Regions from separate parts of the Arthrobacter sp. Helios genome, predicted to be linked through region 3. Evidence: riboswitches for the same ligand, from Rfam matches in the RefSeq annotation. Region 3 holds a riboswitch; each other region holds the start of a gene.
What was found. A riboswitch is a leader RNA that binds a small molecule or an ion and turns the genes downstream of it on or off. The one in region 3 is predicted to bind S-adenosylmethionine.

Region 1 (10,544 bases), 820 kb from region 3:
GTGGCAGCAGCTGTCCAGAAGCAGTCCGCCGCAGCTGCCTCGGTCGATGCCTTCATCCAGCGCAATCAGGCAAAGCTCGACGCACAGGACCCGGCCGCCACAGCGGAGCTGTTCACCCTGATGTCTTCCCTCGGACTGGTGGAGAGTCCCACGCAGGTCCTTCCTGCCGGTGGCCGGCTGCTTGTTGACGGCGGACATTGCCTGGTGCTGGGCGCGGACCTCGGCGTCACAGTCCCGCAGGACAAAACCCTGTGCGCAGACACCGCCGCCCAGCGCTGGGTGATGGACGCACGCGGGGCGGTTCACAGCGAAGAGCGTCCGGACCTGTGCCTGGTTCCCGGTACGCCGGTGAAGATGGCGGCGTGCGCCACGACCGCAGCGTCCCAGGTGTGGATCGCCGAGGCCGACGGACACCTGAAGAGTGCGGTGTCCAACTACCTCGACTTCCACCGGCACCAGGGAATCGCCGGCATGTACGGCCGGACGTCCGGGGCCAACCAGATCTGGCAGGGCCTGGCCGCATCGCAGAACCCGGGAATGGCAACGCTGAAGGCCAGCAGCATCGCCACGCTCTCCGGACTGAATTTCGCCACTGCCGTGATCGACACGTTTATCCAGGACAATCAGGCAAAGCTCGATGCGAAGGACGCGGCAACCACGGCGGAACTCGCCGCCCTGATGTCCTCAAACGGCTTCACGGAAAATTCCACCCGGATACTGCCGACCGGAGGCCGGCTGCTTGTCAACAACGGGCACTGCCTGGTGTTGGGCGGGGACCTCAGCGTTACCGTCCCTAAAAACAAGGCACTGTGCGCTGACACTGCGGTCCAGCGCTGGTTTATGGATACCCGCGGGGCGATCCACAGCGAAGCACGGCCCGATATGTGCCTGGTGCCCGGCACCCCGGCCAAGGTCGCTGCCTGCTCTGCTGCCGAAGCTAATCAGGAGTGGCTCCCCGAGGCAGACGGACATCTCAAGAGCGCGGTTTCGAGCTACCTCGACTTCTACCGGGACGAGGGAATCGTGGGGATGTATTCGAAGAACGCCGGAGCGAACCAGATCTGGACCGGGCTCACAACATCCGCCAACCCGGGGATGGCCAGCCTGAAAGCCGGCAGCATCGCGACGCTGTTCAGCCTTGGACTGGACGCGTAGCTCAGCAGGAGGGATTTAGCAGCAGGGATTTAGCACCGAAAGGGTGCACACCCCGGGGCAATTCAGCCCGGGGTGTGCACCCTTTTCCTTGGTACTGAGTCCGGCTGCTACAGAATCCGGCGGTTGCCTGTCCCGGTCAGGCGAACTCAGGAACCGCCAGGTTACGGAACGCTGAGCCGTGGAATACCAGCGGTTCATGGGCGTCCTCATGGGTGGAGTAGCCGTGGACCCGTAGAAGCACCACAGCGTGGTCTCCGGCCGGTACCTCATTTTCGATCGAGCAGTCGAGCCACAGGGCAGCTTCGTCCAGGAACAGCGCGCCCTCAGCTTCGTGCAGTTCGAGGCCGGCGAACCGGTCGCCGTCGCGGGAGGCAATCTGGCGGCAGACGCCGTCGTGCCCTGTCCCGAGGACGGACACGCCGATCCGCTGCGCGGAGCGCAGCACCGGCCAGGTCCGCGAGGTGTTCTGGACCGCGAACATGACCAGCGGCGGCTCCATGGAGACCCCCACGGTGAAGGACGACGCGACGATGCCCTGCGGTACGCCGTCAATTTCGGCGCACAGGGCCGCGATTCCGGATGGGAAACGGCCAAACGCGCGGCGGAGGGCAGTGGGCTGCAGATCGGTTTCAAGGGCCATGGGACTTCCTCTGCCTGATGCGCCCGCTGCCCGGAAGGCAGCACGGGGACGCTGTACTTGCCGCACCGGGAGATCCACCGGGACGGCCGAATCGTCACCTGGAGCACCCCGCTATGGCGAGAGGGTTGCCGTCCAACCGGCCAGGGCCTGTGGCTGGAACTCTTGATTCTGCCCATCAATCTAGGGGCGGGGCAGGGGCGGGCGCAAACCCGTGTCACACGCAGTGGCGGATCCGCAACACTTCGTAACCGCCGGGCTGCCAGCCTGCTGCCGGGGGAGCCACTAAAGTGTCCGCATGAGACAACGCTGGTTCAAGCAGGTAGACGTCTTTGGCAGCCGCCCCTTTCAGGGCAATCCGCTGGCGGTGGTGCTGGACGGGGACGGCCTGGACGATGAAGCCATGCTCCAGTTCGCGCGCTGGACAAATCTCTCGGAGACGACGTTCGTGCTCCCGGCCACGCAGGAGGAAGCCGACTACCGGGTCCGGATCTTCACGCCAGGGGGAGAGATTCCGTTCGCGGGCCATCCAACACTCGGCACCTGCCATGCGTGGACCGAGGCCGGGAACACCCCGGTACGGCCGGGGCTGGTGATCCAGGAGTGCGGAATCGGCCTGGTGCCGCTGCGGGTCAATGCCGGGCTGGCCGCGTTCGCCGCGCCAAGGCTCATCCGGACCGGTCCCGTGGAGGAGGACATCCTTGCCCGGGTCACCGCTGCTCTGGGGCTCACCCCGAACCAGGTGGACGGCCACCAGTGGGTGGACAACGGGCCGGGGTGGCTGGGGCTGCTGCTGCCCGACGCGGAGACAGTGCTTTCGCTGCGCCCGGACCACGCCGCGCTCGGCAACCTTCGGGTCGGCGTGATCGGCCCGCAGCCCGAAACCGCTGAAACCGACTTCGAGGTGCGCGCCTTCGCCCCCGGCCTGGGCGTATCCGAGGACCCGGTCACCGGCAGCCTGAATGCCGGCCTGGCCCAGTGGCTGATCGGTGAAGGCCTGGCCGGGGAACGCTACACGGTCACGCAGGGCACCGCAGTGCACCGTTCCGGCCTGGTCCGGGTCTTTATGCGGGAGGGCCGCATCTGGGTGGGCGGAGAGTCCGTAACCTGCATCGACGGTTCAGTTTCCCTCTAGCCCGCCGGGTTTCCTTCCAGTCCCTGAACTCCGCTGGCAGTCTGGGACTCCATCCGCCGGGGACCGCTGGTCCGCGGAGAGGGAGAGCGCGCGGGTAGCCTTGGGATGTGAGTGACTTGTTCAGCAGCGATGAGGACCTGGACCCCGAGGACAGCGGCGGTTCGGGGGAGCGGGACGCCGACGGCGGTGCGCGCCAGCGCCCGCGCAGCCCCCTGGCGGTCCGCATGCGTCCGCGCAGCATCGATGAGGTGGTGGGACAGCAGCACCTGCTGGCACCGGGTTCCCCGCTGCGGACCCTCGCCGAAGCCCCCCAGGGCGGGCCGGCCGGCCCGTCTTCGGTTATGCTCTGGGGGCCTCCCGGCACCGGGAAAACCACCCTCGCACACGTTGTCGCCCGCGGGCCGGGACGGAAGTTCGTTGAACTGTCCGCCATCACCTCCGGGGTGAAGGACGTCCGGCGCGTGATGGATGAAGCACTGACGGCCAGGGACCTGCACGGTGTCACCACAGTGCTTTTCCTGGACGAAATCCACCGGTTCAATAAGGCCCAGCAGGACGCACTGCTTCCCGGGGTGGAGAACCGCTGGGTGGTGCTGATTGCGGCGACCACCGAAAATCCGTCCTTCTCCGTCGTCTCGCCCCTGCTTTCACGGTCACTGCTCCTGACGCTGAAGCCGCTGACCGAGGCCGATATCTCCAGCCTCCTGCTCCGCGCCGTGGCCGATGAGCGTGGCCTCGCCGGACGGATTCAGCTTCATGATGAGGCACTCGAGCATCTGGTCCGCCTTGCCGCCGGTGACGCACGCCGGGGGCTGACTGCGCTGGAAGCCGCTGCCGGTGTTGCCTATTCCGAACGTGACCCGGACGAAGAGGTGCCGACCGTCCTGCTGTCCCATGCCGAGCAGGCACTGGACGTGGCCGCCCTGCGCTATGACCGGGCGGGGGACCAGCACTACGACGTCACCAGTGCGTTTATCAAGTCGCTGCGGGGATCCGACGTTGATGCCGCCCTGCATTACCTGGCCAAGATGCTCGAAGCGGGGGAGGACCCGCGCTTTATCTCCCGGCGCCTGATGATTTCCGCTGCCGAAGACGTGGGCATGGCAGATCCGACCGCCCTGCAGACGGCTGTTGCCGCGGCACAGGCCGTGCAGATGATCGGTATGCCCGAAGGCAGGCTGATCCTGGCGGAAGCGGTGGTGCACATAGCCACGGCACCCAAATCCAATGCCGCTTACAAGGCGATCGGCGCTGCGACCGCGGATGTGCGTGCCGGTTACGGCACCGGAGTGCCTTCCCACCTGCGGGACGCCCACTACCCCGGGGCGAAACAGCTGGGCCACGGCAAGGGCTACATCTACTCCCACGACGAACCGCACGGGGTCGCCAAGCAGCAGTATGCCCCCGATGACCTGGTGGGCAAGGACTACTACAAGCCCACCGCCAACGGTGCGGAACGGGATATTTCTGCGCGGCTGGAGCGCCTGCGGGGGATCATCCGGGGGCAGTGACAGCCGGCACACACCCGGCAGTCAGCCGCCAGTCAGCCGGCATCATGGCGCCGCGGCCTCGGGCCGGCCCATGCTAGGATTGATGGTTGACTGGCAAGCGCTCTGCCGGACATTCCAATTCTGATTCAGCCGGGTTCACCCCGGCAGGGCAGAGGCGTGTCACGGCAGCAGCGTTGCAGCGGAAGGCAGCGGTTGGCCGGAGCTCTCCCTAATGGAGGCCAGTGACTACGTATCAGCTGTGGAAACGGCGGGCTTGTCCCGTCGCAGACGCAGCGAAACCGCCAAAACAGTGAAAGGTGAACGTGGCTAATTCAACACGTGCACGCCGTCAGGCCCGCGCTTCGCGCGCCCTCGGCATTGCTTTGACCCCCAAGGCAGCAAAGTACTTCGAGCGTCGGCCTTACCCCCCGGGTGAGCACGGCCGCGCCCGCCGCAAGCAGGACAGCGACTACGCAGTACGTCTGCGTGAAAAGCAGCGCCTGCGTGCACAGTACGGCATCCGCGAAGCACAGATGACCCGTGTCTTCGAAGAAGCCCGCCGCACCGCCGGCCTGACCGGTGAAAACCTGATCGAGCTTCTCGAGATGCGTCTTGACGCCCTCGTGCTGCGTGCCGGCTTCGCCCGGACGATCGCCCAGGCCCGCCAGCTTGTTGTGCACCGCCACATCATGGTTGACGGCGCCCGCGTGGACCGCCCGTCGTTCCGCGTGTCCGAAGGCCAGCTCATCCATGTGCACCAGCGCAGCGAGACCATGACGCCGTTCCAGGTTGCCGCTGCCGGCGCCCACCGCGACGTCCTGCCCGCTGTTCCGGGTTACCTGGATGTCTCCCTGGACAAGCTGCAGGCCCGCCTGGTTCGCCGCCCGAAGCGCTCGGAAGTCCCCGTGACCTGCGAAGAGCAGCTCGTGGTGGAATACTACGCACGCTAATTCGACTGCGTTCCCGGTTCCCGGGAACACAAGGCGAAACCGGAACAGCCCGTGGCCCCGTGCCGCGGGCTGTTTCGTTTGGTACAGCCACACCGGGCTGCACGCAACCGCAGTCGCCGCAGTGTTCAAGTGAGTGTCCCGGCCCGCGAATGGGTAAGGTACATAGCGGAAATGTCTTCGAACCGATCCCAAGGAGAACCATGTCAGGTGGAGATATCGCCGGTCTGATCGCAGCCGGTGTGTTTGCCGTGCTGGTTGCGCTGCTGGCCGTACCCATCATCAAACTGGGAAAGGTCTTCGATGAACTTCGCGGATCCATTAAGACCCTCAGCGACGAAACCACTCCGTTGATTGACGAAGTGACCACCACTGTTTCCACCACCAACCTGCAGCTGCAGAAGGTGGACGGCATTTCCTCGAATGTCTCCGACGCGTCCGCGAACGTCTCGGCCCTGACGTCGCTGATCGCGGCTACCGTCGGCTCCCCGCTGATCAAGGTCTCCGCTTTCACCTACGGTGTACGTACCGCACTGGCTGCCCGCCGGCCCGCCGGCCGCGGCCGCCGCAGCCGCTAGGCCCGACCGCCACACCACCACAGGAGCAGTCATGATTAAGCGTGTGTTTTGGATGTCGATCGGCATCACCATCGGCGTCATCGCCGTCCGCCGTCTTTCAGACGCCAGGGAAACGCTCGGTCCCGCCGGGCTCAACCGGGCCGTCGGCAGCGCCACCGACGCCGTGCACCACTTCACCGACGCGTTCCGCGACGCCATGAACCAGCGGGAGGGCGAGCTCCGCTCTGCCCTTGGGCTGGAAACCACTGACACCGTCGCCGACACCATGTCAGCTGCGCGCCGCTGATTTTCCTCCCGCGTGCAGCTGCCCTGCGCGTGCCTGATTTACCAGAAGGGTAAGAAACACCATGAAGTCCCACGAGATTGCACGCCGCTGGCTGGATTTCTTCAGCCGGAAGGGCCACACGGTCGTTCCCTCCGCGTCGCTCGTTTCCAATGACCCGTCGCTGCTCTTCACGGTCGCCGGCATGGTGCCCTTCATCCCGTACCTGACCGCCCGGGAGACGCCGCCGTACAACCGGGCGACCAGCGTCCAGAAGTGCATCCGCACCGCCGACATCGAAGAGGTCGGCAAGACTGCCCGCCACGGCACCTTCTTCCAGATGGCCGGAAACTTCTCCTTCGGTGATTACTTCAAGGAAGAGGCCATCACCTTCGCCTGGGAGCTGCTCACCAGCCCGGTGGAAGACGGCGGTTACGGGCTGGATCCTGAACGTCTCTGGGTCACCGTCTACCAGGACGGCGACGAGCGCGACGACGAGGCCCGTGCCATCTGGCGGGACAAGATTGGTGTGCCGAACGAGCGGATCATCGGCACCGGCAAGGAAGACAACTACTGGACCACCGGCCAGGCCGGTCCGGGCGGGCCCTGCTCCGAGATCTACTATGACCGCGGTCCGGCCTACGGCCAGGAAGGCGGCCCGGCCGTCGACGAGACCCGGTACATCGAAATCTGGAACCTGGTCTTTATGCAGTACCAGCTCTCCGCCGTCCGCTCCAAGACCGACTTCGATGTTGCCGGCGAACTGCCGCAGAAGAACATCGACACCGGCCTCGGCCTGGAACGCCTTGCGATGATCCTGCAGGGCGTGGAAAACATGTACGAGACCGATCAGGTCCGTCCGGTGCTGGACAAGGCCGCAGAGCTCGCCGGCAAGGAGTACACCTCCGCCGAAGACCCGTCGGACCCGCACCACACTGACGACGTCCGGATGCGTGTTGTCGGCGACCACATCCGCTCCGCCCTGATGCTGATTTCCGACGGTGTGACCCCCTCCAACGAAGGCCGCGGCTACGTGCTGCGCCGCCTGATCCGCCGTGCCGTGCGGGCCATGCGCCTGCTCGGCGTCGAAACCGCTGTGCTGCCGGAGCTGCTGCCGGTATCCCGGGACGCGATGAAGGGAACCTACCCCGAGGTTGAAACCGACTTCGCCCGGATCTCCCGCATCGCCTACGCCGAGGAAAAGGCGTTCCTGCGCACCATCGCCTCCGGCACCGAGCGGCTCGACGCCGCTGTGCAGGAGTCCAAGGCAGCCGGCCGTCCGCTCTCCGGCGAGGATGCCTTCGCGCTCCACGACACCTACGGCTTCCCGATCGACCTGACCCTGGAAATGGCAGAAGAGGCCGGGCTCAAGGTGGATGAGGCCGGGTTCCGCTCCCTGATGCAGGAACAGCGCCAGCGCGCCCAGGCCGACGCCCGGGGCAAGAAGCACGGCCACTCCGATGTTTCGGTCTTCAACGAACTCCTCCGTGCCGGACAGACCGTCTTCACCGGCTACGACGAGCTGACCACCGAATCCGCCGTCCGCGGCATCATCGCCAACGGGGAATCCGTCTCCCACGCCGGCCCGGGCTCCGAAATCCAGCTGGTGCTGAACGAAACACCGTTCTACGCCGAGGCTGGCGGCCAGGCGGCCGACGTCGGGCTCATCACCGGTGACGGCTTCGTGCTTGAGGTCTCCGACGTCCAGCGCCCCGTCAAGGGCCTGACCGTGCATAAGGCGATCGTGCGGGAAGGCGAAATCTCCGCCGGCGCCCTGGCCCTGGCAGCAGTGGACGCCGAGCAGCGGCACGCCGCTGAGCAGGCGCACTCCGGCACGCACATCGTGCATGCCGCCCTGCACCAGATCCTCGGCCCGGAGGCCCTGCAGCGCGGCTCCTTCAACAAGGCCGGCTACCTGCGCTTCGACTTTTCCTGGGGCGAAGGCCTGTCCGATGCCGCGAAGTCGGAAATCGAAGAGGTCTCCAACCTGGCGATCCGCAACAACCACAAGGTCGAAACCAAGGTCATGCCGCTGGCAGAAGCCAAGGCCCTCGGTGCCATGGCACTGTTCGGTGAAGCCTATGGGGACAACGTCCGGGTGGTGGAGATCGACGGCGACTGGTCCCGTGAGCTCTGCGGCGGTACGCACGTGGATTCGACCTCCCGGATCGGCAGCCTGACCCTGCTCGGCGAACAGTCGGTCGGATCCGGAAACCGCCGTGTGGAAGCCTTCGTTGGTATGGACGCCTTCCGGCACCTCGCCGCTGAGCGCGCCCTCGTGAACGAGCTCTCCGATCTGCTGAAGGTTCCCTCGGTGCAGCTGCCGGAGCGGGTGGCCGCAACCCTGGCCAAGCTCAAGCAGGTGGAGAAGGAACTGGAGCGCCTGCGCCGCGAGCAGCTGGCTGCCTCGGCCGCAGCCCTGGTGGGCACCGCCGTCGACATTGACGGCGTCCGTCTCCTGGCGCACGACGCCGGCACCGTCTCCGGTGCCGACGACCTGCGGACCCTGGCACTGGACCTGCGGTCCCGGCTCGGCAGCGAAGCCGCTGTGGTTGCCGCCGCCGGTGCTGCCAACGGCCGGCCCGTAGTCATCGTGGCCACCAACGAGGCCGCGCGTTCCGCGGGTGTGAAGGCCGGTGCGCTGGTGAAGACCGCTGCCGGTGTCCTCGGTGGCGGCGGCGGAGGCAAGGACGACGTCGCCCAGGGCGGCGGAACCGACGCCTCAAAGGTGTCCGAAGCCCTGACTGCCATCCGCGCCGCGGTGGCGAACCGGGGCTAGCACCGGCGATGGCCGACTATCCGCGCGGACCAAAGCTCGGCGTAGACGTTGGACTGGCGCGCGTCGGGGTCGCTTCCTGCGACCCCGACGGCCTCCTGGCAACGCCCGTCCGGACGCTCAAACGTGACGCGAAGAAAAACAGCGATATCGCCGTGCTGGTCCGGGAGGCCGCCGAACGGGGTGCAGTAGAGGTTTTCGTGGGCCTGCCGCAGAGCATGCGCGGCACGGAAACCGCCTCAACGGAGATGGCCCGCGGCTACGCACAGGTCCTTGCCGAAGCACTCGACCGGGCCGGCCTGGACGTCCCGGTGCGCCTGATTGACGAGCGGCTGAGCACGGTCAGTGCCCACCGCTCGCTAAGAGAAGCTGGCTTGGACACCAGAAATCACCGTAGAGTGGTAGACCAAGTGGCCGCTGTGGGTATATTGCAGCAGGCCATTGACATGCAGCGTTCCCTTGGACGCGATGTGGGGGCATCGGTCACATTTCGCCGGAGCACGCGATCCGCGGCTCCGGCCCCAGACGAGGAGCTTACTATTTCCGAGGACAGCCGCCCCGAAAGCGATTCCGCGCCGTGAGCCACAGGTATCCCGAGCATCGTCCGCCGGGGCAGGAACCGGAATCCAGTCCAAGCGCCGGCGGCTACGCCGGCGACGATGTTCCTGCGCACGAGTTTGATCCAGTCCATGGCCACCAGGACGCGTATGCAGACGCCGGTGTTTACGAAGGTGGCCAGCACCGCGCTGCGGACCACGGCTACGAGCCCGCCCCCGTGGTCCAGACCTTCTTCGCCGAGGAACCACCCAGCCGGCGCAGCCGCCGGCCGTCCCGGGACAAGCAGCGCAGGCGCCGCCGCCGCACTCTGGTGATGGTCGTCGTCCTGGCCGTTTTTGCCGGCGTCGTCTTCGGCCTCACGCTCTTCCTGCGGGACCTGCTCGGGATGAACGAGACCAAGGACTACCCGGGACCGGGCGAGGGATCAGTTTCCTTTGTGGTCCACCCGGGTGAGGGGCCGCTGCTGATCGGGGACAACCTTGTTGCCCAGGACATCGTGGCCACCAGCAAAAAGTTCGTTGAAGTCTTCCAGCAGGAAGCCGACGGGCGCGAAATCCAGCCCGGCACCTATGAGATGCGCCAGCAGATGTCCGCCTCCGGCGCCGTTTCCGCACTGCTTGGTGACGGCGGATCCGCGGTTCATTATGCCGCGGTCGCCCGGGACCTGCGCCAAAGCGAAACCTTTGACATCCTGGTTTCTTCCACGGGAATTCCGCTGGCGGAGTTTGAGGCCCTCGCAGCCAAACCGCAGGACTTCGGCCTGCCGGAAAAGGCCGTGAGCCTGGAAGGGTACCTGTTCCCGGGTGAATACCGTTTCCCGGTTGATATCACTGCCACGGAAATCGTCACCGAGATGGTGGATAACGCATTCGCCGCCCTCGAAGAAACCGGTGTCAGCGATCCCGCCGCCCAGTACGACGTCCTGACCAAGGCCAGCATTATCCAGGCCGAAGCAGGCGAAGCGGATTACGACAAGGTTGCCGGAGCGATCGAAAACCGGCTCCGC
Region 2 (10,544 bases), 1.2 Mb from region 3:
CTGAATGAACCGGGAGACGCCCACGGCAGGGCGCATCGGGTTGTTGGACAACCCCACCACGGCCCATCGGCCCCGGGCGGAGAGCAGCCGGGAAATGACCTCGGGATCGTTACGGTGCGTCATGTGGCCGCTTCCTCCGGTCGGTCGTGCTGAAGACATTCTTACCTTACGCGCCGGCAGCGCCGGCGGTGGAGGGGCCGCTTCACGTCCTAGGCGAGGAAAGCCTCGACGGCGGCGGCCAGTTCGGCGTCTTCGATGCCGTGCCATCCGCCCGTCAGGAGCTGGAAGGATCCTTCGGGGAGCAGCTCAGCGGTATTCCGCGCCCAGTCCTTCAGCCGTTCGTCGCTGCCGCTGCTGGCCAGGACCAGCACCGGAACCCGAACTCCGGTCAGGCTGCGGACATCGGTGTCGATCATCAGGGTGAGGTCATAGGAAATGGTGTGCGCGGCAGGTTCAAACGGGCTGGGCTCGGAGGAACGGATCAGCTCGTCGGGGACCCCGATGGACTCCTGGAAAAGCCGGATCGCGCCGGCCCGGTCATCGGCTTCGATGAGTGCTGCGAGCTGGGGCCGGATGTCCGCTCCGGAGCTGCCGTCACTGGACAGCGGCGGTTCGACGGCCACGACGCTGGAGATCACGGCGGATTCTGACGCCGCGCGCAGTGCCAGGATCGCTCCGGAGGAGGTTCCCAGCAGATCCGCTGTTCCGCCGGCAGTTTCCACGACGGCCAGGAGATCGTCGACTTCGGATTCGGCCGTGTATTCCTCTCCGTCCCCGCTTTCACCCTTTCCCCTCCGGTCATAGGTGTAGACCGTGTGGCCCGCGGCAAGCCGCTCGGCGACACCGGCCATTCCCGAGGTGGTCCGGTCCATCATGATCGGGTCCACCACCACCAGGGGAGGACCGTCCCCGTGCCGCTCCCAGGCAATCGGTGTTCCATCGGCGGACAGCACGCGCCCCGAGGCGCCGGCTGAGGGGTCCATGGCTTCTCCTTCACTGGAGTTGGGGCCGCTGGCGGCCGTCATTCCACGGTAGGAGGGCCTTCGGGCAGGGTCAATGGGCTGGTGCCTCCGGCTGCCAGTGGGCGCGGAGCGCGGCCAACGACTCTTCCACCAGGGCGCTGCGGGTCACCCCTGCGGGCAGTGCGGCCATCACGGAATTGGCCCGGCTGTTCCCGGCCAGCGGCAGGAAGACCAGCGGCCGTCCCTCCGGACTGACCGGAGCCGGCTGCATCAGCAGGGCATACGCCAGGTTCCGGCCGACCACGTTGTGAATGGCCTGGACACTCGCCGAGCGCCAGCGGACATTCGGTTCCACGCCCGCCCGGGCGAATTCGGCGATGGTCCGCTGGAGCGCCGGCTCCTCGTCCATGAGGATTGCGGGGAAGGGGGCCAGCTCCGCCAGGCTCACCGCAGGCTGTCCGGCCAGGGGGTGGTCCGGGCTGAGGACGGCTTGCCGGCGGGTCTCCTTGAGCAGCTCGGCCGAGCAGTCGGGCAGCACCTGAGCCTCGTACACCACGCACAGGTGGAGCCGCCCGGCCAGCATGGCCTCCTGGATATCGGGGCCGCTGCCTTCTACGAAGTCCAGCGCGACCTGCGGATGCCGCGTGGTGAACCAGTCAACCAGCGCCGGAATGGCATGCATGGCCAACGTCCTGAACACCCCGATGACGAGACGGCCGGACAACTGGCCGTGCACCTGATCGAGCACCGCTGCCAGATCCGTGACCTGGTCCGCCATCTGCCGGGCCCGGGTGGCTGCCACCTGCCCTTCCGGGGTCAGGGCCACTCCCTTGCCCCGCCGCCGGATAGCCAGAGTCACGCCGAGTGCCTGCTCCAGCTGGGACAGCGCCAGGCTCACCGCCGCCTGCGAGACATGGCAGCGGCGTGCCGCCTCAGTGATGGACTGGGTCTCCGCAACGGCCGCGAAGTACTCAAGCTGGCGGAGTGTGATTTCGCTCATAAGGACATCTTATGGGTCTGGCCAGTAATTATAGCTAGGTAAATGTGATGCAGGACACCATCCTTGAGGAAACCCACAAACCAGCAATCCCACGGAGCAACCCCTATGGCTGTCAACGATTCACTCCCGCATGTGATCACCCTCGGCACCGCGGGCGGCCCCCGCTGGTGGAAGGACCATCAGGGCACCCCGCGCTTCGGAATCGCAACGGCGGTGGTCGTCAACGGCACCTGGTACCTCGTGGACTGCGGCCAGGGCGCGGGCCGCCAGGCCAACGCCGCCGGCCTGGACATGGCCAACCTCGGCGGAATCTTTATCACCCACATGCACTCCGACCACACCGTGGACCTGCCCTCCCTGCTGCTGTTCGGCGCCTTCGAACTGAAGAACACACCGCGGGGTCCGATCCCCGTGATCGGTCCGGGCGACCGGGGCAAACTGCCGCCGCTGTCGCCGCGGGCCACCGAGGTGCCGGTTCCCGTTGCGCCGGAACGGCCGACGCCGGGAGTCGCCGGACTGGTCGAGGGCCTGCTGGCCGCCTACGCCACCGACTGCAACGACAGGATCTTCGATTCCCTGGTTAAAAGCCCGGCCGAGCAGTTCCAGCCCCGCGAAATCAACCTGCCGGCCAGCCTCGGGTTTGATCCGGACAACAACGTCACCCCGGACATGGAACCCATTGAAATCTTCCGGGACAGGAACGTCAGCGTGACCGCGGTCCTGGTCGATCATCACCCCACCGCCCCTGCCTTTGCCTTCCGTTTCGACTCCGGGTCCGGCTCGGTGACCATTTCCGGAGACACAGCACCTTGCCCCAACATGGTGCGGCTGGCCCGCGGCACGGACCTGCTGCTGCACGAGGCCATCAACCTGGACCTCCTGGCCCGCCAGTACACGGACGCACAGATGCTCCAGGCCACCATGGACCACCACCGCCGCGCCCACACCACCGCTGCGGAGGCCGGCCGGATTGCGGCCGAAGCCGGAGTGCGGCACCTCGCGCTGCACCACCTGGTGCCGAGCTATTCCCCACCCGAAGCCTGGGCCGAAGCCCGCACAACGTTCGCCGGAAACCTCAGCATCCCCGATGACCTGGCCGTCATCCCCTTCGGCAGCGGCAAGGGTGCCGCCTGCCCATCCGTCTCCGGCGCCCCAGCCGCCGCCTTCTAGGATTCGAGGAAAACTCCATGAGCACCCAGCCCAGCATCCCCGCCACCCCGGCCGGCAGCTACCACGCCTCCCCGCGTGAAATGCGCCGGATCCTGCTTTCCAGCTTCCTTGGCACCGCCGTCGAGTACTACGACTTCATCCTCTATGCCACCGCCGCCGGCATCGTCTTCAACCAGGTCTTCTTCGCCGGCATGGACCCGCAGGTCGCCATCTTCGTCTCCTTCGGCACCCTCGCCGTCGGATATGTCGCACGACCCCTGGGCGGCATCATCTTCGGCCACCTCGGCGACCGGGTAGGACGCAAAACCATCCTGGTCACCACAGTGCTCATGATGGGCATCGCCTCCACCCTGATCGGGCTGCTGCCCACCAGTGAACAGGTGGGCGTATGGGCGCCGATCCTGCTGGTGACCCTGCGCCTGTTCCAGGGCATCGCCGTCGGCGGGGAGTGGGGCGGGGCCATGCTGCTGGCCTTCGAGAACGCCAAGAAGGAATCCCGCGGGTTCGCCTCCGCTTTCGCCTACATGGGCGCCCCGGCCGGCACCATCCTCGGCACCCTGATGCTTTCGGCCATGTCCACCCTGCCGCAGGAGCAGTTCCTGTCCTGGGGCTGGCGTATTCCCTTCCTGCTCTCCGCCGTCCTGATGGGCCTGGCCATTTTCATCCGCATGAAGGTCTCCGAATCCCGGATCTTCAGCGAGCTTTCGGCCAAGGCCGAGGCGAAGAAGCGCCGTGTTCCCGCCGCCGAGCTGTTCCGGGAGCACCCCAAGGCCCTGCTCATCGCCGTCGGCGCCGGCCTGTCCGGACAGATGGCCCAGGGCCTGATGGGAGCCTGGGCCATCTCCTATGCCGTCCAGCAGGCGGTCCTGGCCCAGACCGAAGTGCTGAACATCAAGGCCCTCGGCGGAGTCAGCACCATCCTCGTGATCATTGTGGCGTCTAAGCTTTCGGACCGGATGGGCCGCCGCCGCGTGCTCATCTGGGGCAACATTGGGGCCATGATCCTGGCCTTCCCCGTGATGGCATTGCTGGACATGGGCTCCACCGTGGCCTTTATGCTGGCCATTTTCCTGGGGCTTTCGGTGGTGCAGGGCTTCACCTCGGGACCCTACGGCGCCTTTGCCGGCGAACTGTTCCCCACCTCCGTACGCTATTCCGGCGCCTCGATCGGCTACCAGCTGGCGGCGACCCTCGGAGCCGGATTCACCCCCATGATCGCCACCGCCCTGGTGATCGCCGGCGGCGGATCCCTGTGGCTGGTCGCCGGGCTGTGGACGGCGTTCTCCGCGGTGTCGCTGATCTCGCTCCTGGCAGCCAAGGACCGTTCCGGAGAGGACATCCAGGAACTCGACAGTCCGGGTGCCGCCCCGGCTCCCGGGGAGGAGCCAGAGCCCGCCCCGGCGTCTGCCGAACCTGTGCGTACACCGTAAACAAACGAGGTATACACTGTAAACACCGACGTTTACGAAAGGGGTGCCGATGGCCCGGTCCCTCCCGCTGCACCCCGATACCATTGCCGCTGCCGCCGTCCGGATTGCCGACGCCGAGGGACTGGACGCCGTCAGCATGCGCCGGGTGGCGGGGACGCTGGGCGTCTCTGCGATGGCCCTCTACCGCCATGTCGCGGACCGCCGCGCCCTCCTGCTGCTGATGGCCGACGCCGCCAAGGACTTCGCGCTCCTGCCTCCCGGCGTGGCCACCTGGCAGGCAACGCTTGAACACATGGCCGACGCCCAGTGGCAGGCGTTCCAGGCCCATCCCTGGCTGCTGCACATCGTGCTGACCCCCCGCCGGCTGGTGAACCTGGCGACACCGGGTGAGGTGGAGCTGCTGCTCGCCCGGCTGCGCGGCGCCGGCATCACCGAGGAGCAGGGCTTCGACTGCCTGCTGGGGATCTCCGCGGCTGTTATCGGCACAGCCTCAATCACGGCGGCGGCGCAGTCCGGCCCCGAACAGTCCGGACCTGACGACCATGCGCAGTGGAACTCCGGGGCCGTGGCACGGTTCCCGCTGGCGGCCCGGTTCCAGGACCAGGGCATCAGCTCCGCAGCTTCCCGCCGCTCTCTGGACTTCGTCGTCGCCAACTTCATCCGCGGCGTCGAACAGGCGCTTGGCCAATTCCCCGGCTCCGCAATGCGCCCGGTTTCATGGAAGGAAGAAAATGCAACTGAAGGATAAGACTGCAATCATCACCGGCGGTGCCGGCGGAATCGGACGCGGAATTGTCCGCCGGTTCCTGTCCGAGGGCGCGAAGGTGGCCGTGGTCGACATCGACCAGGCCCAGGGCGACCAGCTCCTGGCTGACCTCGACGGCCTGGGCGATGTCATTTTCATCGCCAAGGACATCTCCAAGGAGGAGAATGCCGCCGCGATCGTGGCCGAAACCGTGGCGCATTTCGGCGCCCTGGACATCCTGGTCAACAACGCCCATGCCTCCAAACAGGCGCCGATCATGGAGACCACCCAGGAAATGTGGGACCTCTCCTTCGGCACGGGCACCATGGCGACGTTCCACCTGATGCGCGCCGCGTACCCGGAGCTGAAGAAGACCCGCGGCAGCATCGTCAACTTCGCTTCGGGCGCCGGCATGAAGGGCCTGCCGAACCAGGCAACCTACGCCGCGGCGAAGGAAGCCATCCGCGCCATCTCCCGGACCGCTGCCAATGAGTGGGCTGCGGACGGCATCCGCGTCAACGTGGTCTCCCCCATTGCCCTGACGCCGGGCATCGTTCAGTGGAGCCAGGCCTTCCCCGAGGCCTACCAGGAAGTCGTGGATGCCGTCCCGCTGGGCCGCCTCGGCGATCCCGAAACGGACATCGCACCGATCGTTGTGTTCCTGGCCAGCGAACAGTCCAAGTACATGACCGGCCAGACGCTGATGGCCGACGGCGGTTCCATCAAGCTGTACTAGCCTGCCCTAGCCGTTGACCGCCGGGGCGAAGCGGTACCTGGCGCCCCGGTGGGTTTCGGGCAGTTTGTCGCCGGCGCCGAAGAGTTTGTTCCGCAGCGTTCCGGGCGCGTACCCGGAGGGGTAGGCGCCGCGCTGCTGCAGCTCCGGCACAACGAACTCCACCACATCCTCGAACGTCCCGGGGGTGACGGCGTAGGCCAGGTTAAAACCGTCGACGTCGGTTTCCTCGACCCAGCGGATCAGCTCCTCGGCGACTTCGGCACCGGAACCCACCAGCCGCGGGCCCAGCCCGCCGATCCCGGCGGATTCGGCGATGTCCCGCACGGTCCAGGGCTCGCCGTCGTCCTTCACCTTCTGGAAGTTCGCGGCGGCGGACTGGATGGCGTTGGACTCCACGTTGCCCAGCGGTTCATCCAGGTTGTAGGTGGAGAGGTCCACCCCCATCCACCCGGACATCAGGGCGAGTGCGCCCTCGTCGCTGGTGTAGCGCTGGTAGTCCTGGTGCTTGGCTTCGGCTTCCTCGGCGGTCGCGGCCGTGATGATTGTCAGCAGCGTGTAGATCCGGATCGAGTAGCGGTCCCGGCCGGCCGCTTCGGCGGCGTCGCGGATCTTGGTGACGGTGGCCTTCAGCTTCTCCACGGTCGGGGCTCCCACGAACACAGCCTCGGCGTTCTCGGCCGCGAACGCGATGCCGCGCGGCGAGGCGCCGGCCTGGAAGATCACCGGGGTCCGCTGCGGGGAGGGCTCGGAAATGTGGATGCCGGGGACCTTGAAGTACTTGCCCTCATGGTTGATGTCATGGACCTTGGAGGGGTCGGTGAAGACACCCGTTTCGCGGTCCCGGACCACGGCGTCGTCTTCCCAGGAGCCTTCGAGCAGCTTGTAGACCACTTCCAGGTATTCGTCGGCGTGGTTGTACCGCTCGTCGTGCTCCAGCTGGTCTTCCTGGCCCATGTTCCGTGCGGCGGAGGGCAGGTAGCCGGTGACCACGTTCCACCCGACCCGGCCGTTCGTAATGTGGTCCAGGGTGGAGAGCCGGCGGGCAAACGGGTACGGGTGTTCGTACGCGGTGCCGGCGGTGACGCCGAAGCCCAGGTTCTCGGTGACCAGGGCCATGGCGGAGACCAGCAGCAGCGGATCGTTGACCGGCACCTGGGTGCCCTGGCGCAGCGTGGCCTCGTTGGAGGAACCGTAAACGTCGTAGGTGCCCAGCACGTCGGCGATGAAAATGCCGTCGAAAAGCCCGCGTTCGCAGGTCTTGGCCAGCTCGGTCCAGTAGCGGATGTCGTTGTACCGGGAGGACTGGTCCTCGGGGTGGCGCCACAGGCCGGGCGACTGGTGGCCCACGCAGTTCATGTCGAAGGCGTTGAAGCGGATCTGTCGGGGTGCGGGCGAATTGGCCATGGAAGTCCTTTTCCGGTTTGACGCACCGTCGAAGGAGCGCCGTACTTGCCGCAGGCTGATGCGCCTGCGACCGGATCGTCATCTGGGGCACCCCGCCACGGGAGAGGGTTGCCGCCCAACCAGCCAGAGCTTCGCGTTGGGACTCATGATCCTGCCCGCCCAGTATGGAACACCGCCCCCGGTGGCGCGCAAGCTGCGGGGTGTCACGCGGCGTAATGCCCGGGTTCGGAAAGAGCGCTGGCTGGGTATTGCCACAAACGGCATTATGCGTCTAAGATCACATTTATCAGGGCAAGAATAGAGACTTCCTGTTGGAGGTCTTTTCTTGCCCTTTTTGCGTTTCTATTGGGCCGTGGTCTCTGACAGGAGCAATCCCGACAGAGAGGTCGGCCATAATGTCGAGTTTTACACTCCGCGGCGTGCACGACGTAGTTTCTTACATTGACGCCCGCCCCAAGATAGCGGGCCGGGCCGGGGTCATTTGGTGGCTCGCGCTGGGCGGCCTGTTCCTAGACGCCTTTTCCAACTCTGCGCTGAGCGCCGGCCTTGGACCCATGACCAGGGACCTGGAGCTGAGCGCCACCCAGGTTGCCATCCTGACGTCCCTCGCATCCTGGGTCGCCATCGTGTTCAATCCGATTGGCGGTTGGATGGCGGACCGCTGGGGCCGCATTCCTCCACTGGTTTTCGCTAAGTTCCTGGCGCTGATCGGCGCCGGCCTGGCCGCCTTTGCACCCGCTTTCGAGCTGGTGCTGGTGGGACGCTTCTTCGTGGGTGCCGCCTACGGCATCGACTTTGCGATCGCCATGGCCCTGTTGGCAGAATTTACCCCCGCCCGGTTCAAGAGCCGCCTGAACACCTGGCAGGGCATCTGGTACACCGCGGTGAGCTCCAACCTGATTCTGGCCATCCTGTTCTACAACATGGGTGTCGGAGAATCGATCTGGCGCTACGCCGTCGGCTCAGCGGGCATCGTGGCCCTGGCCCTCTTTGTCGCCCAGCTCGCTTTTATGGTCGAAAGCCCCACCTGGGCAGCCCGGAAGGGCCTGCTTGAAAAGGCGGCCGCCTCCATGACGAAGATTTATGGTGAGCCTTTCACTGCAGCGCCCGTCGAAGACCGCTCCCCGATCCTGAACCAGGCGACAAAGGGTTTCGCCAACATCGCGCTGATTTTCCGTGGAATCTACCTTCCACGGACGATCCTCGCTGCCACCATCCAGATGGGGCAGTCCATCCAGTATTTCGCCGTCGGCTGGTACCTGCCGATTATTAGCCTCACCCTGTTCGGTGAAGACTTCGTGGTGGCCACATTGGGCGCGCTTGTCTTCAACCTATTTGGTATCGTCGGCGGCTTCCTTTCGCCGATGATCGGCAGGAAAATCGGCCTGCGCAAGGCCTCAGCAGTCGGCTTCGGCGCCGTCTTCATCATGCTGGTGATACTGGGAGCCTTCTACGAGAGCCTGCCGATCTTCCTGGCCTTCCTGATCCCGTCCCTGTTCATCCTGTTCCACTCCGGCGGGCCCGGCGCCAACGGCAAGAGCATCTCCACCCTGTCCTTCCGCAGCGAACTGCGAGCGGGAGCCAACGGTGTTATCGGGGCGCTTGGCAGCACCGGAGCGGCTCTGGGCCTGCTCGTCTTCCCCATCCTCAAGCAGGACCTTGGCCTCGGACCCACCTTCCTGATCCTTTCCGCCGTACCGCTGATCGCCTGCATCGTTTGCTCGGTGATCAAATGGGATCCCACCCGCGCAGCGGTCAGCCCGGATGAAGAAGAGAATGCTCCGCAGTTCCGGAGTGACCAGGTCCGAAACGAAACGGCACGGGTCTAGATGGCACGGATGCAGCCGGCGATCCTATCCATCGACGAAGGCACCACGGGGACCAGGGCAGCCTGGGTCACCGCGGACGGGATGGTCCACGGCGAGGAGTACCGGCGCCTCCAGGTCTCCACTCCCCGTGCCGGGGTAGTGGAACAGGATGCCGGGGAAATCCTGGCCAAGACGCTGGAAGTATGCCGAATCGTCGTCCAGCGTGCCGCGGAAGCGGGCTACGAGCTCAAGGCAGCTGCCATCGCCACCCAGCGGGCGACGGCGGTGCTTTGGGATACCGTCTCCGGTCATCCCCTGGTGCCGGCCATGGTGTGGCAGGACACCCGCCACGCGACGGGGCTCGAGGCCCTGGGCAGCACCTGGAACGAACACCTGATCCAGACGGTCGGCCGTCCCGCTGGAGTTCGCTCCCCGTATCTGTGGGCAGCCCATCACCTGCGGGACAGCCCGGCTGTGGCCGAGGCCTACACGGCAAAACGGCTCGGTTTCGGCACCATGGAAACCTGGCTGCTGTGGAACCTCACCAGGGAACGCGCCTACGTGGCTACGTCCACCAATGCCACGTCCGCCGGCGCCTATGTGCTCGCTGAGCACCGGTATGAAATCCCCTGGATCGAAGCCCTGGAATTCCCGGTGGAGATCCTCCCGGAGCTCCGCCAGGACGCAGACGAGCTCGGACATACCGATCCGCGGCTTCTCGGACTCGAGCTGCCCATCCGGGCAGCGGTGGGTGATCAGCATGCCGGCACCGTGGGACTGGGTTGCCTGGATGCCGGCCAGGCCATGTGCGTTCACGGCACGGGCAGCTTCGTTGACCTGGTCACCGGACCCCGCCTGCCCGAAAACCCCGGTCTCTATGACGGGACCCTGACCCTCACTGGGTGGCGCCGCAACCATCGCAGCGTTTACGCGGTGGAGACCTTCACTGCCACCACCGGGTCGGCGCTCGACTGGCTTTGCGGTTCCTTGGGCTGGTTCGAGTCCGCCGTGCAGATCAGCGAGCTGGCTGCCCTGTCCAGCGGGGCAAACGGCGTGATGTTTGTTCCCGCACTGACGGGTATCCGGGTCCCGGTCGTAGAGCCGAGGGTCCGGGCGTCCCTGAGCGGACTTTCCATGGCTACCAGCAGGTCCGAGGTGGCGTACGCCGTCCTGGAAGGCATTGCCCACTCCGTGGCGAGCAGCGTTCACGCGAACGAAGAAGTCGCCGGGGTATCGGTCACGGAGATCCGGGTGGGCGGTGGAATGTCCGGCAGCGATCCACTCATCCA
Region 3 (10,544 bases):
GCCGTGGGAATCTGCTTGGTTGCCAGCGCCCCGAACCCGGTGGAGACACCGTAGTGCGGCAGGGTGTCGGCAGCGAGGGCATCGATGACCGCGCGGGAGGACTCCATGGCAGTCAGGGCTTCCGGGGCCAGCTGGACCGGAGCGCTGTCCCGGGCGACGGCGAGGATTGAAGCGGGGTCGAGCGGGCCGGGGCCGATGGCCACGGTTACGGCGGTGCTTTGGGGGGAAATCACGAAACCTCACAATGCCTTGATCCGATGCGGTGTGCAACGGAAGCGGAATCAAATGCCGAAGAATGGTACTGGCATTTCAACCAGTGAAATGCATTCGCCCGCCTTCCGCAAGCGTTCCCGCCCCCGCAGTGGAGCCCCGGATCAGGCAGAATAGGCACATGCGCCCAGCCTCCACTGTTCCCGCCCCTGCCCTGGAACCGCGGGCCCGCCGGAGAATCACCGCAGAAATCCTCATTGTCCTGGGGTTATCGCTCGGGCAATCCGGTGTTTACGCCGTCGTCAGGCTGGCGGACAAGATGACCCAGGGGCCGCTCGCCGGCCAAACAACCACACTGAATCCGGTGCTGGCGCAAAGTCCGTTCTTCGATCTGCTGTACCAGCTGCTGGGTATCTTCTTCTCGCTGATGCCCGTTGCCCTGGTCCTGTTCCTGCTCACTGAACCCGGGAAATCCGCCTTTCAGCGGATTGGCTTCACATTCTCCCGGCCGCTGCGGGACTTCGGTCTCGGTGTGGGGCTCGCTGCCGTGATCGGGGCGGGAACGCTGGGGGTCTACGCAGCGGGCCGGGCACTGGGGATTACGACGGCGCTCATTCCCGCTGCGCTGGACACGTACTGGTGGACCCTGCCCGTACTGATTCTCTCGGCACTGCGCCACGCAGTGCTGGAAGAGGTCATCGTGGTGGGCTACCTGTTCACCAGGCTCCGGGCACTGGGCTGGGGAGTGCCTGCCATGATCCTTACCAGCGCACTGATCCGGGCCAGCTACCACCTGTATCAGGGCATTGGTCCCGGCATCGGCAACTTCGTGATGGGACTGATCTTTGGTTACGTCTACTACAAAACCCGGCGTGTTATGCCGCTGGTCATCGCGCACGCGCTGGTGGATATTGCCGGATTCGTGGGATTTGCCCTGTTCGGCTCAGCCATTGGAATTGGAGACTAGCCCCGCATGGCCTTGAAAACAGTCTGGGGCGAAACCCTGGATCCCGGGAACGTCCTGCCCGAGTACCCGCGCCCCCAGCTGGTCCGGGAAAATTGGAGGAGTCTCAATGGCAGCTGGGACTACGCGTTCACACCCGCCGGCGTCGAGGAGCAGCCCGGGGCCTGGGACGGGAAAATCCTGGTGCCGTTTTCGCCCGAAGCCCCGCTCTCCGGCGTCGAACGCCAGCTGCAGCCGGAGGAGGCGCTCTGGTACCGGCGTTCCTTTTCGGTCTCCGGTTTGCTCCCGGCGGGTGGCGGGCTAGCGGCTGGTGACCCAGCGGTTGGTACCGGCGGGCGGGTGCGCCAGAGCCGGGCGGCGGGCGGTGACCTGGCGGTTGGTGACCCAGCGGTTGGTACCGGCGGGCGGGTCCTGCTGCATTTCGGAGCGGTTGACCAGTCCTGCACCGTGACCGTCAACGGCCGCCCGGCGGGCAGGCACGACGGAGGCTACCTGCCCTTCAGCCTCGATATCACCGACCTGCTGCTCCCTAGTCAGGAGCAGGAACTCGTGGTGCGGGTGCTCGACGGATCTGAGACCAACGGTGCTTCCCGGGGCAAGCAAAAACTGGAGCGCGGCGGCATCTGGTACACGGCGCAGTCCGGAATCTGGCAGACCGTCTGGCTGGAAGCGGTGCCAATGACCTGGATCCAGAGAGTCGTGATTACTCCGCTGGCTTCCCTGGACGGTGCTGAGTTCACGGTCCATGCGGGGCTGGCCAGCGGTGCAGCCGGGCGCGCGGACATTACTGTCACCGCTGAAGGGAAGGACGTTGCCCACGGCACCGCGGCTCCGGGAGAACCACTGACCCTGCGTCTGCCGGAGCCTCGGCTGTGGAGTCCGGGCGATCCCTTCCTCTATTCGGTGAGCGTGCGGCTGGGGGAGGACACAGTGCAGAGCTACTTCGGCCTGCGCACCTTCGGGATGGGAGCGGACGGGGGCGGGCATCAGCGGCTGCTGCTCAACGGCCGGCCGTACTTCCACGCCGGTCTGCTGGACCAGGGGTACTGGCCGGACGGGCTCTACACGGCGCCGGCGGACGCAGCCATGATCCATGACATCGAGACTGCCAAGGGCCTGGGATTCACGATGCTGCGCAAGCACATCAAGATCGAGCCGCTGCGCTGGTATTACCATTGCGACCGGCTCGGCATGCTGGTCTGGCAGGACCTGGCTAATGGCGGGCTGGGAGACGGCCGTGCGCCGGAACCGCTGCCGCTCCCCGGGCGTGGCAGCCGCAGCGACCGGCGTTACGCCAAGTTCGGCCGCAGTGACGCTGCCGGCCGGGAGGCTTTTCGGCAAGAACTGCGCGAGACGGTGGAACTGCTGCGCAGCGTCCCCAGCATTGCTCTCTGGGTACCCTTCAACGAAGGCTGGGGCCAGTTCGACGCAGCGGCGATTACTGCGGAGCTGCGGAAACTCGACCCGACCCGAGGGATCGACCACGCCAGCGGCTGGCACGACCAGGGGGCCGGAGACGCCAAGAGCCTGCACGTCTACGCGGTCCCGTTCCACATCCGCAGGCGCTGGCAGCGTGATCCCCGTGCGATCGTGCTGTCGGAATTCGGCGGCTTCAGCCTGCCGGTGCCGGGCCACACCTGGAACAGCAAGGTCTTCGGCTACGGGAAAACCCTGCACAGCCGGAAGGAACTGGAGCGCGCCTTCACGGAACTGCACCGCACCCAGATCGAACCTGCCGTCAAACAGGGACTGGCCGCGGCGGTCTACACCCAGCTCGCCGACGTCGAGGACGAAGTCAACGGCCTGCTCACCTACGACCGGAAAGTGCTGAAGCTGGACCGGGATACGGCCCGGGAGATCAATGCGGCTCTGATCCAGGGGCTTTCGGCCACCGTGTAGGGATGCATAACGCGGATCGCTCCGGTTTGGGACATCGCTGCCGCCGCGGACCGGAGCGAGGCCCCAAACCGGCAGCAGATTCACCGGGAGGAACGTCTACGGGACCGGCTGGGCAGTCCTGCGCTCGTCAGCCGCTGAACCAGCCCATCCGGATGCTGCGCCGGCTTCCCGACGTCGGCCCATGACCAGCGCACAAACCCGACGCCGGTGGCACGGATGGCGTCTTCGCGGAGCTTTCGCCGTCACTTTTGCCGTCGATTTCTGGGTAGTCCTGCCCGAGTCAGTATTTGTGCCAGGCCACCCGGGTCATGCGGTGGCCTGAGTGCGTCGGCCCATGACCAGCGCACAAATCCCACGCCGGTAGCACGGATGGCATCTTCGCGGCGCTTTTCCTGCAGCAGGGCTTGTTGGGATTGCCCGACGGTGCCGTTTAGCGAAGCCCCGTACTTCACGGCACCGTCGAACTCGCCGACCAGATTTCGCTGAGGCCAAAAGAAATCTGTCCGGCCAAGCACCCGGCCACCGGAAGAGCGGAACTCTTTCTGCAGATCAGGGGGTGGGAAGCCAAGCCGGTGAATGACGGCTCGGGAAAACGACTCACCCGGTGATTCTGATCGCCTGTCCGCGAAATTGATGACCCGGAGAGCGCGCGTTCGTTTGGCATGGCTTGGCAGCGCCTGAGCCAAATTCCTCAAAGCTGTCTTGTCCAACGGTGCCAGTCCGCGTCCTGGATCCGGCCGCAGTACGTGGTCCATGGCCGGAACCGCGCGCTCAAAGGGCAGATAGGCGGCCATATCAAGAACGGTCTGCCCCCGCGATGTGACAGCAAACCCTGAGGTCTCGGAGAGCGGCTCAAGCAGTTGCCGTTCGGCCCAGCGGATTCCTCCTCGACGCCGTGCATGCGATGGGGCCGAGGCCAGCACCATGATCTCGGTGGAAGAGCCGATGGTGGGAATTCCCCAAGCGATCGCAGCTGATTCCTGGACCAAGACCCGTGGATTCCGGCCTTGTTCCGCAGCTGCCGCCAGCATCGTGATTTCGCGTTCCCAACGGGGGAGATCTTCCCACTGGGCACTGGAGATGTAGACGCCGGGCCTCAGCCGGAGGAGCTCCCCGCTGCGACATCGGCTGGCGAGGGAGCGGCGCCCGGGACCGTCCCGGTCTGCGTCCGACGAGAAGAGAAGGGCTGGCTGCATCGTCCCATCTTGGCCCCTCACAGTCTTGCCCGGGGGCCGGGGTCCTCGTCTGTGGATAACCCTACGGTTTGGGGAAATCGACCAATCCGGGATTTCCCTGCCTGAGCGCACCGGAGGGAAACCCCATAACGGCTGAATTTTCCCAAAACGGAGGGAAACTATGTCTCAAAGCGGCAGGATTTTCCCCACATGGAGGGAAAGGGTGCACGGAGTGGATGGGTTTTCCCAAAACGGAGGGAAAGGGTGCACGGAGTGGATGGGTTTTCCCAAAACGGAGGGAGAGGGTGCACGGAGTGGATGGGATTTCCCTAAACGGAGGGAAACGCCCGCGCGAGCAGTCACAGTGTGGCCGGGAAGTCCCAAAACACAGGGACACGTTGCCCGCAGTTGGGCCGAGCCCTCTGATCATGAAACCCCGCGAAGGGCGTGCACTCGCGAGAACCCTGCAAACTGGGACAATCCTCCCGGTTTGGGACTTTCCTGGCGTGCCGCCGCGCAGGATTGTCCCAACGTGGCAGGGAAATCCCGAGGCGGCAGGAAAGTCCAGAAGTGGAGGGGAACGCTGCGCAGGATTGTCCCCATGTGGCAGGGGAGTCCCTAGGCCGAGAGATATCCGGGTTAACGGCTTTAGATCTCCACAAGCCCCGAAGGCGTTCCGAAGGTCACGGACATAATGCCGGGGGTGCCCTTGGGGGAAACCCAGGTGACGTCCACGGATTCCAGCGGTTCCTCGACGGGCATGCCCAGCCACTCGGTGACCCGCGCGGCAGAACCGGCAATGGTCAGGGAGTCCAGAGACACTGTTCCGTTGAGGGCACGGGACGGGTGCAGATCTGCCTTGTCCTCGTCCCAGCGCAGCATGTACGGGACCTGCGGATCAGCGATCAGGCCGTTGATGCCGATCTGCCGCCAGGTCAGTTCCTGGCCGTCGGGGAATTTCCGGTTTCCCGGAACCGAGGACCGGCCCAGTCGTTCCTCGAAGGGAGCCAGGTCATCAACCTCGACGCACCAGCCCATCCAGCCTCCGCCTGCTTCGGACCGGGCACGGACGGCCTGGCCGAAAGGAGCCTTGTCGGACGCGGGGTGGTTGAGGACTTCCACCACCTCGATGTACTGGTGGTTCGCCAGGGGCAGGATCATATTGCGGGTGCCGAAACGGGGGTGGACGCCACCCTTGACGTACTCGGTTCCAAGGGCAGCAGCAATGCGTTCCGTGGTGGCCAGCAGGCCGTCGGATTCGCAGGCATAAGAGACGTGATCCAGGCGCATGCGAACATCTTGACACGTTGTGACCTGTGTCTCGACTAAGGCAACCCTAAGCTCACTAAAACCGTGCTGCATTACATGAAGACGCAGATTTCACGCTGCGTCATATGGGTTGCGCAACTGGGCGTCCGTTGGTTCTATGGGTACAGGTCATGAGTGCCAGCAGATAGCCCCGGCTTGCTGGCCGGCAACCCTCCAACCGCGGTGGGGTGCCCCGGGTGAAGACCTGGCCGGACACCAAAAGGGTGTCACGGCAAGCGCGGGCCACACGTCTCGTTTCCGGACTTCCTCCGGCATCGCTTCCTGTGGGGCCCCTGGTCATAAAGGGAGCAAAATGTCTGCCAATTGGTCGTTCGAAACCCGCCAGATCCACGCAGGTCAGGAGCCTGACGCCGCAACCGGCGCCCGCGCCCTGCCTATCTACCAGACCTCGTCCTTCGTGTTCCCCAGCGCGGAAGCAGCGGCAAACCGCTTCGCCCTGGCCGAGCTGGCTCCGATCTACACACGGATCGGGAACCCGACGCAGGAAGCGGTGGAGAACCGGATCGCGTCGCTGGAAGGCGGTCTGGGGGCACTGCTGCTGGCTTCCGGCCAGGCCGCCGAAACGTACGCCATCCTGAACGTCGCCGAGGCCGGGGACCACATTGTGGCAAGTCCCAGCCTGTACGGGGGAACGTACAACCTGTTCAAGCACACCCTGAAAAAGTTCGGCATTGACGTCACCTTCGTGGCTGACCCGGACAACCTGGAGCAGTGGCGTGCCGCCGTCCAGCCGAACACCAAGGCGTTCTTCGGCGAAGTCGTCTCCAACCCGCGCCAGGATGTCCTGGATCTGGAAGGGATCTCCGCCGTTGCGCACGACGCCGGCGTCCCACTGATCGTGGACAACACCCTCTCCACGCCGTACCTGATCCGTCCCATCGAGTGGGGCGCGGACATCGTGGTGCATTCGGCCACCAAGTACCTCGGCGGACACGGCACAGCGATCGCCGGGGTCATTGTGGACTCGGGCAACTTCGACTTCGGGGCCGACCCGGAGAAGTTCCCCGGCTTCAACACCCCTGACGAGAGCTACAACGGCCTGGTGTACGCACGGGACCTCGGCGCGGACGGCGTGCTGGGCGCAAACCTGGCCTACATCCTGAAGGCGCGGGTCCAGCTGCTCCGCGACCTGGGTTCGGCCGTCTCGCCGTTCAATGCCTTCCTCATCGGGCAGGGCCTCGAGACCCTGAGCCTGCGGGTGGAACGGCACGTCAGCAACGCCGCCGCCGTCGCACAGTGGCTTGTTGGGCACGACGACGTCGTTTCGGTTGCGTACGCAGGCCTTGAGTCCAGCCCGTGGTACGAACGCGGACGCAAGTACGGACCCCGCGGCACCGGCGCCATCGTCTCCTTCGAGATCGCCGGGGGAGTGGAAGCCGGAAAGCGTTTTGTCGACGCACTGGAACTGCACTCCCACGTGGCAAACGTTGGTGACGTCCGTTCGCTGGTGATCCATCCGGCGTCGACCACCCACAGCCAGCTGGGCGCCGAAGCGCAGGCAGCGGCGGGCGTCAGCCCGGGCCTGGTTCGGCTCTCGGTCGGTTTGGAACACCTGGATGACATCATCGCGGACCTCGATGCCGGTTTCCGCGCCGCCAAGGGAGCATGAAGAACAGCGTGACAACGTATCCACCCGCACCGCAGCACCCCGTCAGCACCATCGACGGGGTGCTGCAGTACGCCTCCATCGGAACTTTGGAACTGGAGACCGGCGGCGTGCTGCCGGACGTGGTGCTGGGATACGAAACCTGGGGGCGGCTGAACGCCGACGGCTCCAATGCCGTGCTGATTCCGCACGCCCTGACCGGCAGCACGCACGTTGCCCGGGGACAGACGGACGAACCGGGCTGGTGGGACGGTTTTGTGGGTCCGGGACACACAGTGGACACCAACCGCTTCTTCGTTGTCTCGATAAACATGGTCGGCGGCTGCTACGGCTCCACCGGACCTGCTTCGGCCGATCCGGAGGGGCTGCCCTGGGGATCGCGCTTCCCGTTCGTCACCATCCGGGACTCGGTGCGGGCGGAAGCCCGCCTGGCCGACCAGCTGGGTATCCGCCGCTGGCACACCGTGCTGGGCGGATCGCTCGGCGGGGCACGGGCACTGGAATGGGCGGTGACTGAACCGTCCCGGGTCGCCCGGTGCGCAGTCATCGCTGCCACGGCGGCCAGCACAGGGGAGCAGATCGCGTTTGCCCAGGCGCAGGTCTCCGCGATCCGGCTGGACCCTGATTTCAACGGCGGCGACTACTACAACGGACGGGCACCGCTGGCCGGGCTGGGCCTGGCCCGCCGGATCGCCCACATCACTTACCGGTCCGAAGCCGAGCTGCAGTACCGGTTCGGCAGGACCCCGCAGCCGGGTGAGGATCCGCTGGCAGCAGCGCTCCCCGCGGAGCGCGGCCGGTACCAGGTGGAAAGCTACCTGGATCACCAGGCACAGAAACTCGCCGGCAGATTCGACGCCAACAGCTACGTCATCCTCACCGAAGCGCTGATGAGCCACGACGTTACCCGTGGACGCGGAAGCCTGGCCGAGGCCCTCTCGGTCACCGATTCAGAGTTCCTGATAGCCGCCGTCGACAGCGACCGGCTGTACTTTCCGGAACAGTCCGCTGAACTGGCCGCAGCCCTGCCGGGGGAGCACCGGGTCCACCTGATCAACGCGCCGATCGGACACGACGGATTCCTCACCGATGTCCTGCAGCTCAAAGACGTCCTGGAGCAGGGTTTCTTCGCCTAGCGGCTTCTCCGCCTAGACCTGGCCGAGGGTGTCTGCCGCCTCGCCGGAACCCTGCGGCATGCCGGAACCGAAGAACGGCCCGGCATCGGGCCGTTTCGGTGAAATACCGTCACCGGAGGACCGCTTGCGCACGCGCCGGACAACCCAGGGAACCAGATATTCGCGGGCCCAGACCAGGTCTTCCGAGCGCGCTGTCCGCCAGTTTTTGTGGGTGGCTTCCTTGACCGCATGGGGTTCGAGCGAATGGTCCACCCCGAGCGTGTCCAGCACCATGGCAGCGATCGTGTGGTGCCCGAGCGGTGAGAAATGCAGCCGGTCAGGGGCCCACATCTGTGGATTGCTGAGTTCCCGCAGCGCCCACATATCGGCCAGGACGGCGTCATGGCGGGCCGCGACGGTGCGCAGGTTCTCGTTGTAGATCGCGACGCGGCCGCGGACGCTGCCCAAGACCGGAGTAGCGCCGATGTCCGGGCCGGTGAACAGGACCACGGTGGCGCCGGTCTCACGAAGCCGGGCGATGGTGCCGTCCATCTTCTCAGCCAGCCGGTCGGGGTCGCCGCCCGGGCGGATCACGTCGTTGCCGCCGGCGCAGATGGTCACCAGATCCGGGTGCAGGTCGATGGCGGGCTCGAGCTGTTCGTTGATGATCTGGTTCAGCAGCCGGCCGCGGATGGCCAGATTGGCGTACGCGAAATCCTTGTGGCCGTGGGCGAGCTCTTCCGCCACCCGGTCGGCCCAGCCGCGGTGCCCTCCGGGGCTTTCCGGGCTGGGGTCGCCGATGCCTTCGGTGAATGAATCACCGAGGGCGACGTAGCGGTTGAACGGGTGGTCGGGATGTCCCGGATGCTCCGGAGAAGGTCCGGGCTCTGTCCGGGGAGCCGGATCGGTGGTGCTGTTTTCCTGGTTGGGGCGCAGCGAAGGGCGCTGAAGATTTTCGGTCACCTGTCCATGATTGCGGGCCGGGGCCTGGCTACGCGACCGTAGGTTGCGCGCAGGCGCATGCCAGAATGGAATTCATGACTGAAAACACTCCTTGGAATCCGGTTGTGCTCTACTCGAAGCCTGAGGAGGAGCGGGCCGGAACCCCGCTGCTGGTCCTCTTCCACGGATACCTGGCCAATGAAGAAGACCTGATGGGCCTGGCCGGTTACCTGCCCGGGGAGTTCACAGTGGCTTCTGTCCGCGCACCGGTGGCCCTGGGCCCCGGATACACCTGGTTCCCGCTCATGAACGAGCCGGACTATTCCGTGGACCGGGTTGTCTCAGCCGTTCAGGACGTCTCCGACTGGCTGGACGGCGTTAAGGACCAGCACAGCAGCATCACCCTGCTCGGTTTCTCGATGGGCATGGCCGTGGCCAGCACGCTGCTGCGGCACCGGCCGGAGGAGTTTGCCGCCGTCGTCGGCCTCTCAGGTTTTGTGGTCCCGGCCGAAGGCAACGCCTTCTTCCACGACGAGGAACTGGCAGAACTGAAGGTGCCGTTCTTCTGGGGCCGGGACCAGGCGGATCCCGTCATTGACGAAGCACGGGTGGAATACACCCACGGCTGGCTCAACGGGTACACCAAGCTGACAAAGGTCCTCTACGCAGGGATGGGACACAGCATCAGCATGCAGGAACTGGGGCACGTCAAGGAGTTCCTGACGCACACCGTCCTGGGCCGGCGCTAACCGCCGGAAGCGATCCGAACCGTTTGCCCGTTCACCTCAATGGTGTCACCGGTATGAAGCTGTCGGCCGCGGCGCTCTTCGATCTCGCCGTTGACCTTAACAAACCCGTTCTCGATCAGTTCTTTGGCGTCGATGCCGTCTTCGGCGAGGTTTGCCAGCTTCAGCGCCTGGCCAAGGCGGATCATGTCGTCGCGGATGGGAAGGTCTTGGGGATCGGTTGAACTCATGGCTCTATTCTGCCGGAGAATCCGCGGGGCAGACTCCCTTTATCCGCTGAGGTCACGGCGGGCATCCCGGACCTCAGGGCAGGCGTAGGGTTTAACGGTGCCTCAGTCCTCCCGCCTTCCCGCCGCCGTCGGCCTTCCCCTGGCCCTGCTGGCCGGGATGGCTATTCCCGCCCAGTCCAGGGTGAACGGTGCGCTAAGCACTGCGCTGGATGACAGTCTGGCCGCAGCCACGGTCAACTTCGGGATGGGGCTGGCCGTGATGCTGCTGGTCAGTGCGGTCCTCCCGCGCGGCCGGGCCGGTTTCACCCAGATCCTTCCTGCGCTGCGC

Region 1: linked by a shared signal. The riboswitch ahead of ArtHe_RS06880 (flavin reductase family protein) and the one ahead of ArtHe_RS03130 (bifunctional o-acetylhomoserine/o-acetylserine sulfhydrylase) in region 3 are both predicted to bind S-adenosylmethionine.
Region 2: linked by a shared signal. The riboswitch ahead of ArtHe_RS15895 (LLM class flavin-dependent oxidoreductase) and the one ahead of ArtHe_RS03130 (bifunctional o-acetylhomoserine/o-acetylserine sulfhydrylase) in region 3 are both predicted to bind S-adenosylmethionine.

What each region holds. Positions count from the first base shown of each region.
Region 1 is NZ_CP095402.1:1,539,468-1,550,011, reverse strand. It holds gene ArtHe_RS06885 (M66 family metalloprotease) at 1-1,155, shown strand, start outside; gene ArtHe_RS06880 (flavin reductase family protein) at 1,292-1,795, opposite strand; SAM riboswitch class IV at 1,844-1,963, opposite strand; gene ArtHe_RS06875 (PhzF family phenazine biosynthesis protein) at 2,091-2,927, shown strand; gene ArtHe_RS06870 (replication-associated recombination protein A) at 3,065-4,438, shown strand; gene rpsD (30S ribosomal protein S4) at 4,741-5,367, shown strand; gene ArtHe_RS06860 (DUF948 domain-containing protein) at 5,568-5,942, shown strand; gene ArtHe_RS06855 (hypothetical protein) at 5,974-6,228, shown strand; gene alaS (alanine--tRNA ligase) at 6,290-8,983, shown strand; gene ruvX (Holliday junction resolvase RuvX) at 8,992-9,561, shown strand; gene mltG (endolytic transglycosylase MltG) at 9,558-10,544, shown strand, end outside.
Region 2 is NZ_CP095402.1:3,461,353-3,471,896, reverse strand. It holds gene ArtHe_RS15935 (CoA-binding protein) at 1-123, opposite strand, end outside; gene ArtHe_RS15930 (alpha/beta hydrolase) at 210-983, opposite strand; gene ArtHe_RS15925 (LysR family transcriptional regulator) at 1,054-1,962, opposite strand; gene ArtHe_RS15915 (MBL fold metallo-hydrolase) at 2,068-3,132, shown strand; gene ArtHe_RS15910 (MFS transporter) at 3,150-4,562, shown strand; gene ArtHe_RS15905 (TetR/AcrR family transcriptional regulator C-terminal domain-containing protein) at 4,612-5,310, shown strand; gene ArtHe_RS15900 (SDR family oxidoreductase) at 5,294-6,043, shown strand; gene ArtHe_RS15895 (LLM class flavin-dependent oxidoreductase) at 6,050-7,447, opposite strand; SAM riboswitch class IV at 7,484-7,598, opposite strand; gene ArtHe_RS15890 (MFS transporter) at 7,843-9,276, shown strand; gene ArtHe_RS15885 (FGGY family carbohydrate kinase) at 9,286-10,544, shown strand, end outside.
Region 3 is NZ_CP095402.1:722,886-733,429, forward strand. It holds gene hutH (histidine ammonia-lyase) at 1-233, opposite strand, end outside; gene ArtHe_RS03110 (type II CAAX endopeptidase family protein) at 392-1,177, shown strand; gene ArtHe_RS03115 (glycoside hydrolase family 2 TIM barrel-domain containing protein) at 1,184-3,073, shown strand; gene ArtHe_RS03120 (hypothetical protein) at 3,316-4,062, opposite strand; gene ArtHe_RS03125 (VOC family protein) at 4,897-5,538, opposite strand; SAM riboswitch class IV at 5,684-5,801, shown strand; gene ArtHe_RS03130 (bifunctional o-acetylhomoserine/o-acetylserine sulfhydrylase) at 5,870-7,186, shown strand; gene ArtHe_RS03135 (homoserine O-acetyltransferase) at 7,195-8,319, shown strand; gene ArtHe_RS03140 (SGNH/GDSL hydrolase family protein) at 8,332-9,261, opposite strand; gene ArtHe_RS03145 (alpha/beta hydrolase-fold protein) at 9,336-9,989, shown strand; gene ArtHe_RS03150 (RNA-binding S4 domain-containing protein) at 9,986-10,216, opposite strand; gene ArtHe_RS03155 (DMT family transporter) at 10,314-10,544, shown strand, end outside.